Regions from separate parts of the Bradyrhizobium sp. LTSPM299 genome, predicted to be linked through region 2. Evidence: predicted binding sites of a transcription regulator. Region 2 holds the regulator's gene; each other region holds the start of a gene.
The links. The regulator HrcA, encoded in region 2, represses chaperone genes, less so after heat shock. The targets are predictions, from matches to a motif close to GTTAGCACTCNCNNNNNGNGAGTGCTAAC.
Positions count from the first base shown of each region.

Region 1 (3,275 bases), on a different contig from region 2:
TCCGAGGTGGTCTCCTCGATCTGCGCCTTGATCTGGGCAACGCGGGCGTCGATGTCGGACTTCTTGCCGGCACCGTTGACGATCGTGGTGTTCTCCTTGTCGATCATCACCTTCTTGGCGCGACCGAGCATGGCGAGCGTGACGTTCTCGAGCTTGATGCCGAGATCTTCCGAGATCGCCTGGCCGCCGGTCAGGATCGCGATGTCCTGCAGCATGGCCTTGCGGCGATCGCCGAAGCCCGGAGCCTTGACGGCCGCGACCTTCAGGCCGCCACGGAGGCGGTTGACGACCAGCGTGGCCAGGGCCTCGCCTTCGACGTCTTCAGCGACGATGATCAGCGGCTTGCCGGTCTGCACCACGGCCTCGAGCAGCGGCAGCAGCTCGTTCAGCGAGGAGAGCTTCTTCTCGTTGATCAGGATGTAGGCGTCGTCGAACTCGACGCGCATCTTGTCGGCGTTGGTGACGAAGTAGGGCGAGATGTAGCCGCGGTCGAACTGCATGCCCTCGACGACGTCGAGTTCGGTCTCGAGCGACTTGGCTTCCTCGACCGTGATGACACCCTCGTTGCCGACCTTCTTCATGGCGTCGGAGAGGAACTTGCCGATTTCGGCGTCGCCGTTGGCCGAGATCGTGCCGACCTGGGCGATCTCGTCGTTCGAGGTGACCTTCTTGGAGTTCTTGACGAGGTCGGCGACCACGGCTTCCACAGCCAGGTCGATACCGCGCTTCAGGTCCATCGGGTTCATGCCGGCGGCAACCGACTTGGCGCCTTCACGGACGATCGCAGCCGCCAGTACGGTGGCGGTGGTGGTGCCGTCGCCAGCCGCGTCAGCGGACTTGGAGGCGACTTCGCGCACCATCTGCGCGCCCATGTTCTCGAACTTGTCCTCGAGCTCGATCTCCTTGGCGACGGTGACGCCGTCCTTGGTGATGCGGGGAGCGCCGAACGACTTCTCGAGCACGACGTTGCGGCCCTTCGGGCCGAGGGTGACTTTCACCGCATTGGCGAGGATATCGACGCCGCGCAGCATCTTGTCGCGCGCATCTACGCCGAATTTGACTTCTTTAGATGACATGTTTGGTTTCCCTGAGTTGATCTTGGTTTCTCACCCCTAGAGAGGCGCCGGCAGGCGCTCCTCAGGGTGAGCGTGTGCGCGTTGACTTAAGCGGCCTTCTTCTTGGCGGCTGCGGGGACGTCGAGCACGCCCATGATGTCGCTTTCCTTCATGATCAACAGGTCTTCATTGTCGATCTTGACCTCGGTGCCAGACCATTTGCCAAACAGGACGCGGTCGCCGACCTTGAGGTCGATCGGGATCAGCTTGCCAGCTTCGTCGCGGCCGCCCGGGCCGACGGCGATGATTTCGCCCTGCGAGGGCTTTTCCTTGGCACTGTCCGGAATGATGATGCCGCCAGCGGTCTTCTCTTCGGCGTCGATGCGCTTGACCACGACGCGGTCGTGAAGCGGACGGAATTTCATGCAGTCCTCCTAAGCATATACAGCTGTTGTTGAATTTTGGAGCATTGGCAGTCCAATCCGGCGAGTGCCAGATGGGCTGAGCAGGAGATAGGCCAAGCCTTGGCGGCGGGCAAGGGCTTCTAGCAGAAAATTTGGCACTCGGATGGTGCGGCTGCCAGCATTGAGGGTCATGCTTAATGCGCGCCGAGGCTGGGCGTCCCCTATTAGCACATGCGGTAAGCTGCTGCTAACGCGAGAAATTTCAACAACTCGTTAAACATTTAGGCTTGTGATGGGGCAGTCGCGTGCGTCACATTTCTCTCATGTGAGTGCATCTTTCGCCGGGGTGGCTCCGGCAGGCCAGCCACCACGTGCACATGCGCTCCGTCACAGGAGGTTGGCATGGTCTCGCGGGTTGGTGGGGTTGCTTCCGAGGACTTCAGGAAGCAGTTGCTGGGGTACGGGCTGACGACGGCGCAAATCCTTTATCGGATGCCGGATCATCCCTCGTTGCTGCAGACCTATGTCTGGCAGAACTACGACCTGTTTCCGAAATTTCCGGCGCTCAAGGACTTCCTTGCCTTCTGGCGGGACAGACTGGATGGCCCGCTGTTCTCGGTGACGGTGGCGCATTCCAAGCTGATCAAGCCCGCCGAGCTGCGCGCCGTCGACGGCGTCTTCCGGCTGCATTGAGCATCGCCTTCGTAGGGTGGGCAAAGCGCAAGCGCGCCCACCATTACGAGCACGACACTGGATGGTGGGCACGGCGCAAGCGCGCCTTTGCCCACCCTACGACGCGTGATTTGTGATAGCTTTTCCCGGTCAAGAAACGGGAGGCAAACAATGGCGAAGCAAAAGACGGCATCAAGACCAGCAGCCAAGACCGCGGTGAAGAAGAAATGGACGGGGCTCAAGAGCACCGCCAAATCGTCCGCGCGCAAGACCATCAAGTCCAAGGGCCGTGCGCCGGCCGCTAAGTCCAAAACCGCAGCGAAGCCTGCCGCGAAGACCGCATCAAAGGCGCGGCCGAAGCAGCGCATCGCGATCAGCCATCACCGCGAAGAGGATTTCAAGGCCGATGGCCTGCGCACTTACGCCAAATATCGCGACCTCGGCATATCGGCGGCCTCGCATGGCCTCGCCCAGGCGCATGTCATCCGTTTGCAGGGTCCGTGCAATCCGGATGAGGTCTCGAAACTGCATTTCCACGACGTCGAATTCCAGATGGTCTATGTGCTCAAGGGCTGGGTGAAGACCTATATGGAAGGCGAAGGTGAGACGCTGATGAAGCAAGGCAGCGCCTGGACCCAGCCGCCGCGGATCCGGCACATGATCCTCGATTATTCCGACGACGTCGAATTGCTGGAGGTGATCCTGCCGGCGGAGTTCAAGACGGTGGAGTTGAAGGCGTAAGTCTCGCCGTCATTCCGGGGCGCGCATAGCGCGAACCCGGAATCTCGAGATTCCGGGTTCGATGCTTCGCATCGCCCCGGAATGACGAGAGGGCTCACGTCATCGCCCCGACGATCGCGCCCATCAAACACGTCGTGAGCGTGCCCGAGACGATCGACTTCAGTCCGAGCGCGTTGATCTCCTCGCGCCGCTCGGGTGCCATGATGCCGAGGCCGCCGATCATGATGCCGAGGCTGGCGAAGTTGGCGAACCCGCACATCGCGTAGAGCATGATCAGCCGCGAGCGCGGATCGAGCGCATCGGTGCCGAGCTTCGACAGATCAACATAGGCGATCAGCTCGTTCAGCACGGTCTTGGTGCCCATCAGGCTTCCCGCCGTGACCGCCTGCGACCACGGCAGGCC
Region 1 is NZ_JYMU01000006.1:467,326-470,600, reverse strand. Features, by position in the region: gene groL (chaperonin GroEL) at 1-1,076, opposite strand, end outside; gene UP10_RS03365 (co-chaperone GroES) at 1,163-1,480, opposite strand; gene UP10_RS03360 (usg protein) at 1,862-2,152, shown strand; gene UP10_RS03355 (cupin domain-containing protein) at 2,303-2,872, shown strand; gene UP10_RS03350 (NupC/NupG family nucleoside CNT transporter) at 2,967-3,275, opposite strand, start outside.
Region 1: a site for HrcA is predicted at 1,524-1,552, ahead of UP10_RS03365 (co-chaperone GroES). Genes of this name have one in related genera too.

Region 2 (3,275 bases):
GGGATTGTGGGTGGCGATCACGAGCTTTCCGGTGATTCGGCGGTGCATGGCCAATCTGACTACGCCACCGCGAGCTTTTGCAAGTCGACCAGACGCGCGACACCTTTGCGCGCCAGCGCCATCAGCGCCAGGAATTCGTCTTGCGAGAACGGCGTCTTCTCGGCGGTGCCCTGCACCTCGATGATGCGGCCGTCACCGGTCATGACGAAATTGGCGTCGGTATCGGCTTCGGAGTCCTCGGCATAATCGAGGTCGAGCACCGGCGTGCCCTTGTAGATGCCGCAGGAGATCGCCGCCACGTTGTCGCGCAGCACGTTGGCCTTCAACATGTTGCGGGTCTTCATCCAGTTGATGCAGTCCGCAAGCGCGACCCATGCGCCGGTGATCGAGGCGGTACGGGTGCCGCCATCGGCCTGGATGACGTCGCAATCGACGGTGATCTGGCGTTCGCCCAGCGCTTCCAGGTCGACCGCGGCGCGGAGGGAGCGGCCGATCAGCCGCTGGATCTCGACGGTGCGACCGCCCTGCTTGCCGGCGGACGCCTCGCGGCGGGTGCGTTCCAGCGTGGCGCGCGGCAGCATGCCATATTCGGCGGTGACCCAACCGCGGCCCTGGCCCTTCAGCCACGGCGGCAGCCGTTCCTCCAGCGTGGCGGTCACCAGCACATGGGTGTCGCCGAATTTCACCATGCAGGAGCCCTCGGCATATTTGACGACGCCGCGGTCCAGCGACACGGGACGCAGTTCATCGGGCGCACGGCGGCTTGGCCGCATGGGGAATCCTCCGAAAAATCCGAGAGTAAGGTGCCGGAGCGTGACGACTTGTCTCGAATCGTCATCGCGCTCTAACGTTTTGTTTGAGCACGACCTTTTCGGAAAACCGGTTACAATTCTTCCGGATCGTGCTCAAGCCGTGCTTGTAGGAGGGGGAACGGGCAGCGGCAAGGGTTTTCGGCCTGGCCATTTGGTCTGAATGGCTGCTTGTCACGGGCCTCGCGGATCGACAGATTAGGGGCAATTGTGAGGGAGTAGTGCGTGGCTCACCACGATCCGATCAGCCTGATCACGCCGCATGCGGGGCTTGCCCAGCTCAACGAGCGCTCGCGCGACATTTTTCGTCAAATTGTCGAAAGCTATCTTGCGACCGGCGAGCCCGTCGGCTCGCGCAATATTTCGCGCCTGATTGCGTTGCCGCTGTCGCCGGCGTCGGTCCGCAACGTGATGTCGGATCTCGAGCAGCTCGGCCTGATCTATGCGCCGCATACCTCCGCCGGCCGGTTGCCGACCGAACTCGGCCTGCGCTTCTTCGTCGACGCCCTGATGCAGGTCGGCGACCTCACCGAGGCGGAGCGCCAATCGATCCAGACCCAGCTCGCCTCGGTCGGCCGCGCGCAATCGGTCGAGGCGGCGCTCGGGGAAGCGCTGACCCGGCTGTCGGGGCTGACCCGCGCCGCGGCCGTGGTGTTGACGCCGAAATCGAACGCGCGGCTGAAGCACATCGAATTCGTGCGGCTGGAACCGGAGAAGGCGCTGGTCGTGCTGGTCAGCGAAGACGGCCAGGTCGAAAACCGGGTGCTGGCCCTGCCGCCCGGGGTTCCCTCTTCGGCGCTGACGGAAGCGACCAACTTCCTCAACGCGCGGATCCGTGGCCGGACCCTGGCCGAAGCGCGCCTCGAGCTCGAGACCGCCTTGACGCAGAACCGCGCCGAGCTCGACCAGTTGACGCAGAAGGTGGTGGCGGCCGGCATCGCGAGCTGGTCAGGCGGCGAGAACGAAGACCGGCAGCTGATCGTGCGCGGCCACGCCAATTTGCTGGAGGATCTGCATGCGCTCGATGATCTCGAGCGCGTCAAGTCGCTGTTCGATGATCTCGAGACCAAGCGCGGCGTGATCGACCTGCTCGGCCGCGCCGAACGTGGCGAGGGGGTGCGGATTTTCATCGGCTCGGAGAGCAAGCTGTTCTCGCTGTCGGGTTCCTCGACCATCATCGCGCCTTACAGCGATGCCCATGGCCGGATCGTCGGTGTCCTCGGCGTGATCGGCCCGACGCGGCTGAATTATGCCAGGGTGATCCCGACCGTCGATTACGCCGCGCGTATCGTCAGCCAGATCCTGGGCGGCTGACCGGACGGAAGTTGGTTTTCATTTGACGCGTTTTTTCGCGCGAGCCGGGGGCCGTCCCGGGTCAAGTTCGGGACAGGCTTTCGCTCGAAAACGCTATGTTGCGCTTGATTTTCGTCGTCGAAAGCACGATATCCGGGCCAGCCAATCCCCAAGATTTGAACGACGCGTGTTTTTTCGAGAAGGCAAGCCATGACCGATCCGAACCGGACCAATGACAATACCGAGAATCCGGCGCCGACGGGCGAGCCTATGGTCTCCAAGCCCTACATCATGCCCGACGATCCCGAGGTCGGATCGACGGAGGCCTTAAGCAAGGAACTGGCCGAGACGCGCGACAAGATGCTACGTACGCTGGCCGAGATGGAGAATCTTCGTCAACGCACCCGCCGCGAGGTCGCCGACGCCAAGACCTACGGGATCACCGGCTTCGCCCGCGACGTGCTCGATATCGCCGACAATATGCAGCGCGCGCTCGATGCGGTTCCGGCCGAGGCCAAGGAAGCCGCCGATCCCGGCCTGAAGGCATTGATCGAAGGCGTCGAGCTGACCGAGCGCTCGCTGCTCAACGCGCTGGAAAAGAACGGCGTGAAAAAGTTCGATCCGATCGGCGAGAAGTTCGATCCGAATTTCCAGCAGGCGATGTTCGAGGTGCCCGATGTGTCGGTACCGTCAGGCACCGTGGTGCAGGTCATGCAGGCCGGCTACATGATCGGCGAGCGCATCCTGCGCCCGGCCCTGGTGGGCGTCTCCAAGGGCGGCGCCAAAGCCGCCCCGGCTGCCGATCTCACGGCCTGATCGTTTCGACATCGCGCGAGACGATCTTGCGCCAAGACTGACGTCAAGAAACCTTAAGTGATGTCCGATGACTGGATCCGCTTGACGCCGGCCTTGGCCATGTCGGTCCAGGCCTTCGCAAGCGATCCTTGCGTGTCGATGCCGCGGCAGGCGTCTTCCACCACATAGGTTTCGAAGCCGGTCTTGCGTGCGTCCAGCGCGGTCCACGCCACACAGAAATCAGTAGCGAGCCCGGCGACGAACACGCGCTTGACGTTGCGCGCCTTCAGATAGGCGGCAAGGCCGGTCGAGGTCTTGCCGTCGGCCTCGGTGAAGGCTGAGTAGCTGTCGACGTCCTTGTGGAAACCCTTGCGGATG
Region 2 is NZ_JYMU01000007.1:279,048-282,322, reverse strand. Features, by position in the region: gene rdgB (RdgB/HAM1 family non-canonical purine NTP pyrophosphatase) at 1-48, opposite strand, end outside; gene rph (ribonuclease PH) at 60-773, opposite strand; gene hrcA (heat-inducible transcriptional repressor HrcA) at 1,035-2,123, shown strand; gene grpE (nucleotide exchange factor GrpE) at 2,313-2,918, shown strand; gene pncA (bifunctional nicotinamidase/pyrazinamidase) at 2,972-3,275, opposite strand, start outside.

Region 3 (3,275 bases), on a different contig from region 2:
GCAGAAGCTTCTCAGCGAAGAAATCCAGGAGCGCGTGATCGCGATCTTCGAGGCCTGCAACTTCCAGGACCTCACCGGCCAGCGCATCAGCAAGGTGATGCAGACGATGAAATTCATCGAGCAGCACATCAACGAGATGATGAACATCTGGGGCGGCGTCGACGCCATCAAGTCGCATGCGCCGCCGATCATCGACACCCGCGAGGGCGACGACCGCCTGCTCAACGGCCCGAAGCTCGACGGCGACGCCGGCCACGCCTCGCAGGACGACATCGACGCGCTGTTTGATTGAGAGCGGTCAGAGACAAACGGAAACGCCGGTCTTAGGACCGGCGTTTTTTGTTGGGCGATGGCCACGAGGCGCTCTTCGCTTCTCCCCTGTGGGAGAAGGTGGCGCGAAGCGCCGGATGAGGGATCTGTCTCCGCGGGCTCGGAACGAGAGAGGGTCGCCCGCGGAGAGAAACCCCTCACCCGGATCGCATCTTCGATGCGATCCGACCTCTCCCACAAGGGGAGGGGTGCACCACCTATGCGGTACCTATTCTCGAAATCACGCCCTTGGCGCGCAGCGGACGTAGACCATGTTGCCGTAGCGGGTGGCGGCGTCCTTGTCGACGAAGCGGGTGATCATGACGCGGCCGTCGAAGGAGACGATCTCGCGGTCCTGCTCGCCGGGGGTCGGGCCGGGCGGGCCGATATAGTTCTTGCCGCTCGGGGACCCCTTCAGCCGCAGTTCCTGCGGGGTGGCCTGGTCGGCCAGATGCATGATGACGCCGCCGGACTGGCCGGCGCCGATCACGTAGGGCTGCTTGCACTGGCCGCGCGCGGCATCTTCGGTGCGCTTGCGGTCGGGCGGGTTCTGGAACGAGGCGAGGCCCCAGCGGCCGACGATCTCGTCGGCGCGGATGGTCGCGGGCATTTCCGGAGCCACCCCCGGCTCGGCGGCGGGCTCGGTATTCGATGACAGCGACGGCAGGCTCATGCTGCCGCACGCCCCCAGGAATATGGTCAGCGCCGAGACAGCCGCGAGCCGTGCGACCATTCGCGCGTTGAGTGACCTGATCATTCATATCCCCCGACAATGGCCCGGCCGCACCCACCTGCAGCCAAGCGTAAAACGTAAGGCGGAGCAATGACGTCCAACAGAATTACGTCATGGCTACGATTCGGTTTCCCCTACCACCATGCTATATTGGCCTCACCAAGGCCTTAACCCCGGTTTGCTTGACAGAAACCGCGCCAAGTCATATTTCCCGGCGCACAATTAGCACTCTCACATCACGATTGCTAAATGCGTCGGGCGTCCTGCCCGGCGCCGACCGCATTTAACCCCGGTCCAGATGAACCGGACCTGAAACCAAGCCTGCAAGAGGGAACCTGATGGCTAAATCCAAATTCCGCCCGCTGCATGACCGTGTCGTGGTCAAGCGTATCGACGCCGAGGCAAAGACCAAGGGCGGCATTATCATTCCGGACAGTGCCAAGGAAAAGCCCTCCCAGGGCGAGATCGTCGCCGTTGGCCCGGGTGGCCGCGACGAGGCCGGCAAGCTGATCCCGATCGACCTCAAGATCGGCGACCGCGTGTTGTTCGGCAAGTGGTCGGGCACCGAGATCAAGCTCGACAGCGAGGAGCTCCTGATCATGAAGGAGTCCGACATCATGGGCGTGCTGGCCTGATAACTAATCAATAGCCGCCGCACACCGGCCGTCGGAGCAGTCACTTCTTCCCTTCTCCCATCGAAGTCGGATTTATCCGACTTCGACAAATTAAGATGCCCAACTCGGGTAAACCCGAGTTGGGGTGGGAGAAGGTGGCGCGCAAAGCGCGCCGGATGAGGAGTCTCCATCCGCGGAGACAGACCCCTCACCCGTCCGCGATGCTTCGCATCGCGTCCACCCTCTCCCACAAGGGGAGAGGGGAAGAAGACCCGGCGACGACAAGCGGCAAGATCATATCCAATTCAATCAGGAGAAAATTCAAAATGGCTGCCAAGGACGTAAAATTCGCCGGAGACGCCCGCGACCGCATGCTGCGCGGCGTCGACGTGCTCGCCAATGCCGTCAAGGTGACGCTCGGCCCGAAGGGCCGCAACGTCGTCATCGACAAGAGCTTCGGCGCCCCGCGCATCACCAAGGACGGCGTCACCGTCGCCAAGGAGATCGTGCTCGAGGACAAGTTCGAGAACATGGGCGCGCAGATGCTGCGCGAGGTCGCCTCCAAGACCAACGACACCGCCGGTGACGGCACCACCACCGCGACCGTGCTGGCGCAGGCGATCGTGCGCGAGGGCGCCAAGTCGGTTGCCGCCGGCATGAACCCGATGGATCTGAAGCGCGGCATCAACATTGCGGTCGCGGCCGTGGTCAAGGACATCGAGAAGCGCGCCAAGCCGGTCGCTTCCTCGGCCGAAGTCGCCCAGGTCGGCACCATTTCGGCCAATGGCGACGCCGCGATCGGCAAGATGATCGCGCAGGCGATGCAGAAGGTCGGCAATGAAGGCGTGATCACGGTCGAGGAGAACAAGTCGCTCGTGACTGAGGTCGACATCGTCGAAGGCATGAAGTTCGACCGCGGCTACCTCAGCCCCTACTTCGTCACCAACGCCGAGAAGATGACCGCCGAGCTCGAGGATGCTTACATCCTGCTGCACGAGAAGAAGGTGTCCGGCCTGCAGGCGATGCTGCCGGTGCTGGAAGCCGTGGTGCAGTCCGGCAAGCCGCTGCTGATCCTCGCCGAGGACGTCGAGGGCGAGGCGCTGGCAACGCTGGTGGTCAACCGCCTGCGCGGCGGGTTGAAGGTCGCCGCCGTCAAGGCGCCGGGCTTCGGCGATCGCCGCAAGGCGATGCTCGAGGACATCGCGATCCTGACCGGTGGTCAGCTGATCTCCGATGACCTCGGCATGAAGCTCGAAAGCGTCACCATCAACATGCTGGGACGCGCCGGCAAGATCGTGATCGACAAGGAGAACACCACGATCGTCAAGGGCGCCGGCAAGAAGAAGGACATCGACGCCCGCGTTGGCCAGATCAAGGCGCAGATCGAGGAAACCACCTCGGACTACGACCGTGAGAAGCTGCAGGAGCGTCTGGCCAAGCTCGCCGGCGGCGTCGCGGTGATCCGCGTCGGCGGCGCGACCGAGATCGAGGTCAAGGAGAAGAAGGACCGTGTCGAGGACGCGCTGAACGCGACCCGCGCCGCGGTGCAGGAAGGCATCGTGCCCGGCGGCGGCGTGGCGCTGCTGCGTGCCAAGAAGGCGGTCGGCCGCATCGCCAAC
Region 3 is NZ_JYMU01000049.1:446,542-449,816, reverse strand. Features, by position in the region: gene UP10_RS25340 (protein phosphatase CheZ) at 1-292, shown strand, start outside; gene UP10_RS25335 (hypothetical protein) at 551-1,066, opposite strand; gene UP10_RS25330 (co-chaperone GroES) at 1,381-1,677, shown strand; gene groL (chaperonin GroEL) at 1,983-3,275, shown strand, end outside.
Region 3: a site for HrcA is predicted at 1,264-1,292, ahead of UP10_RS25330 (co-chaperone GroES). Genes of this name have one in related genera too.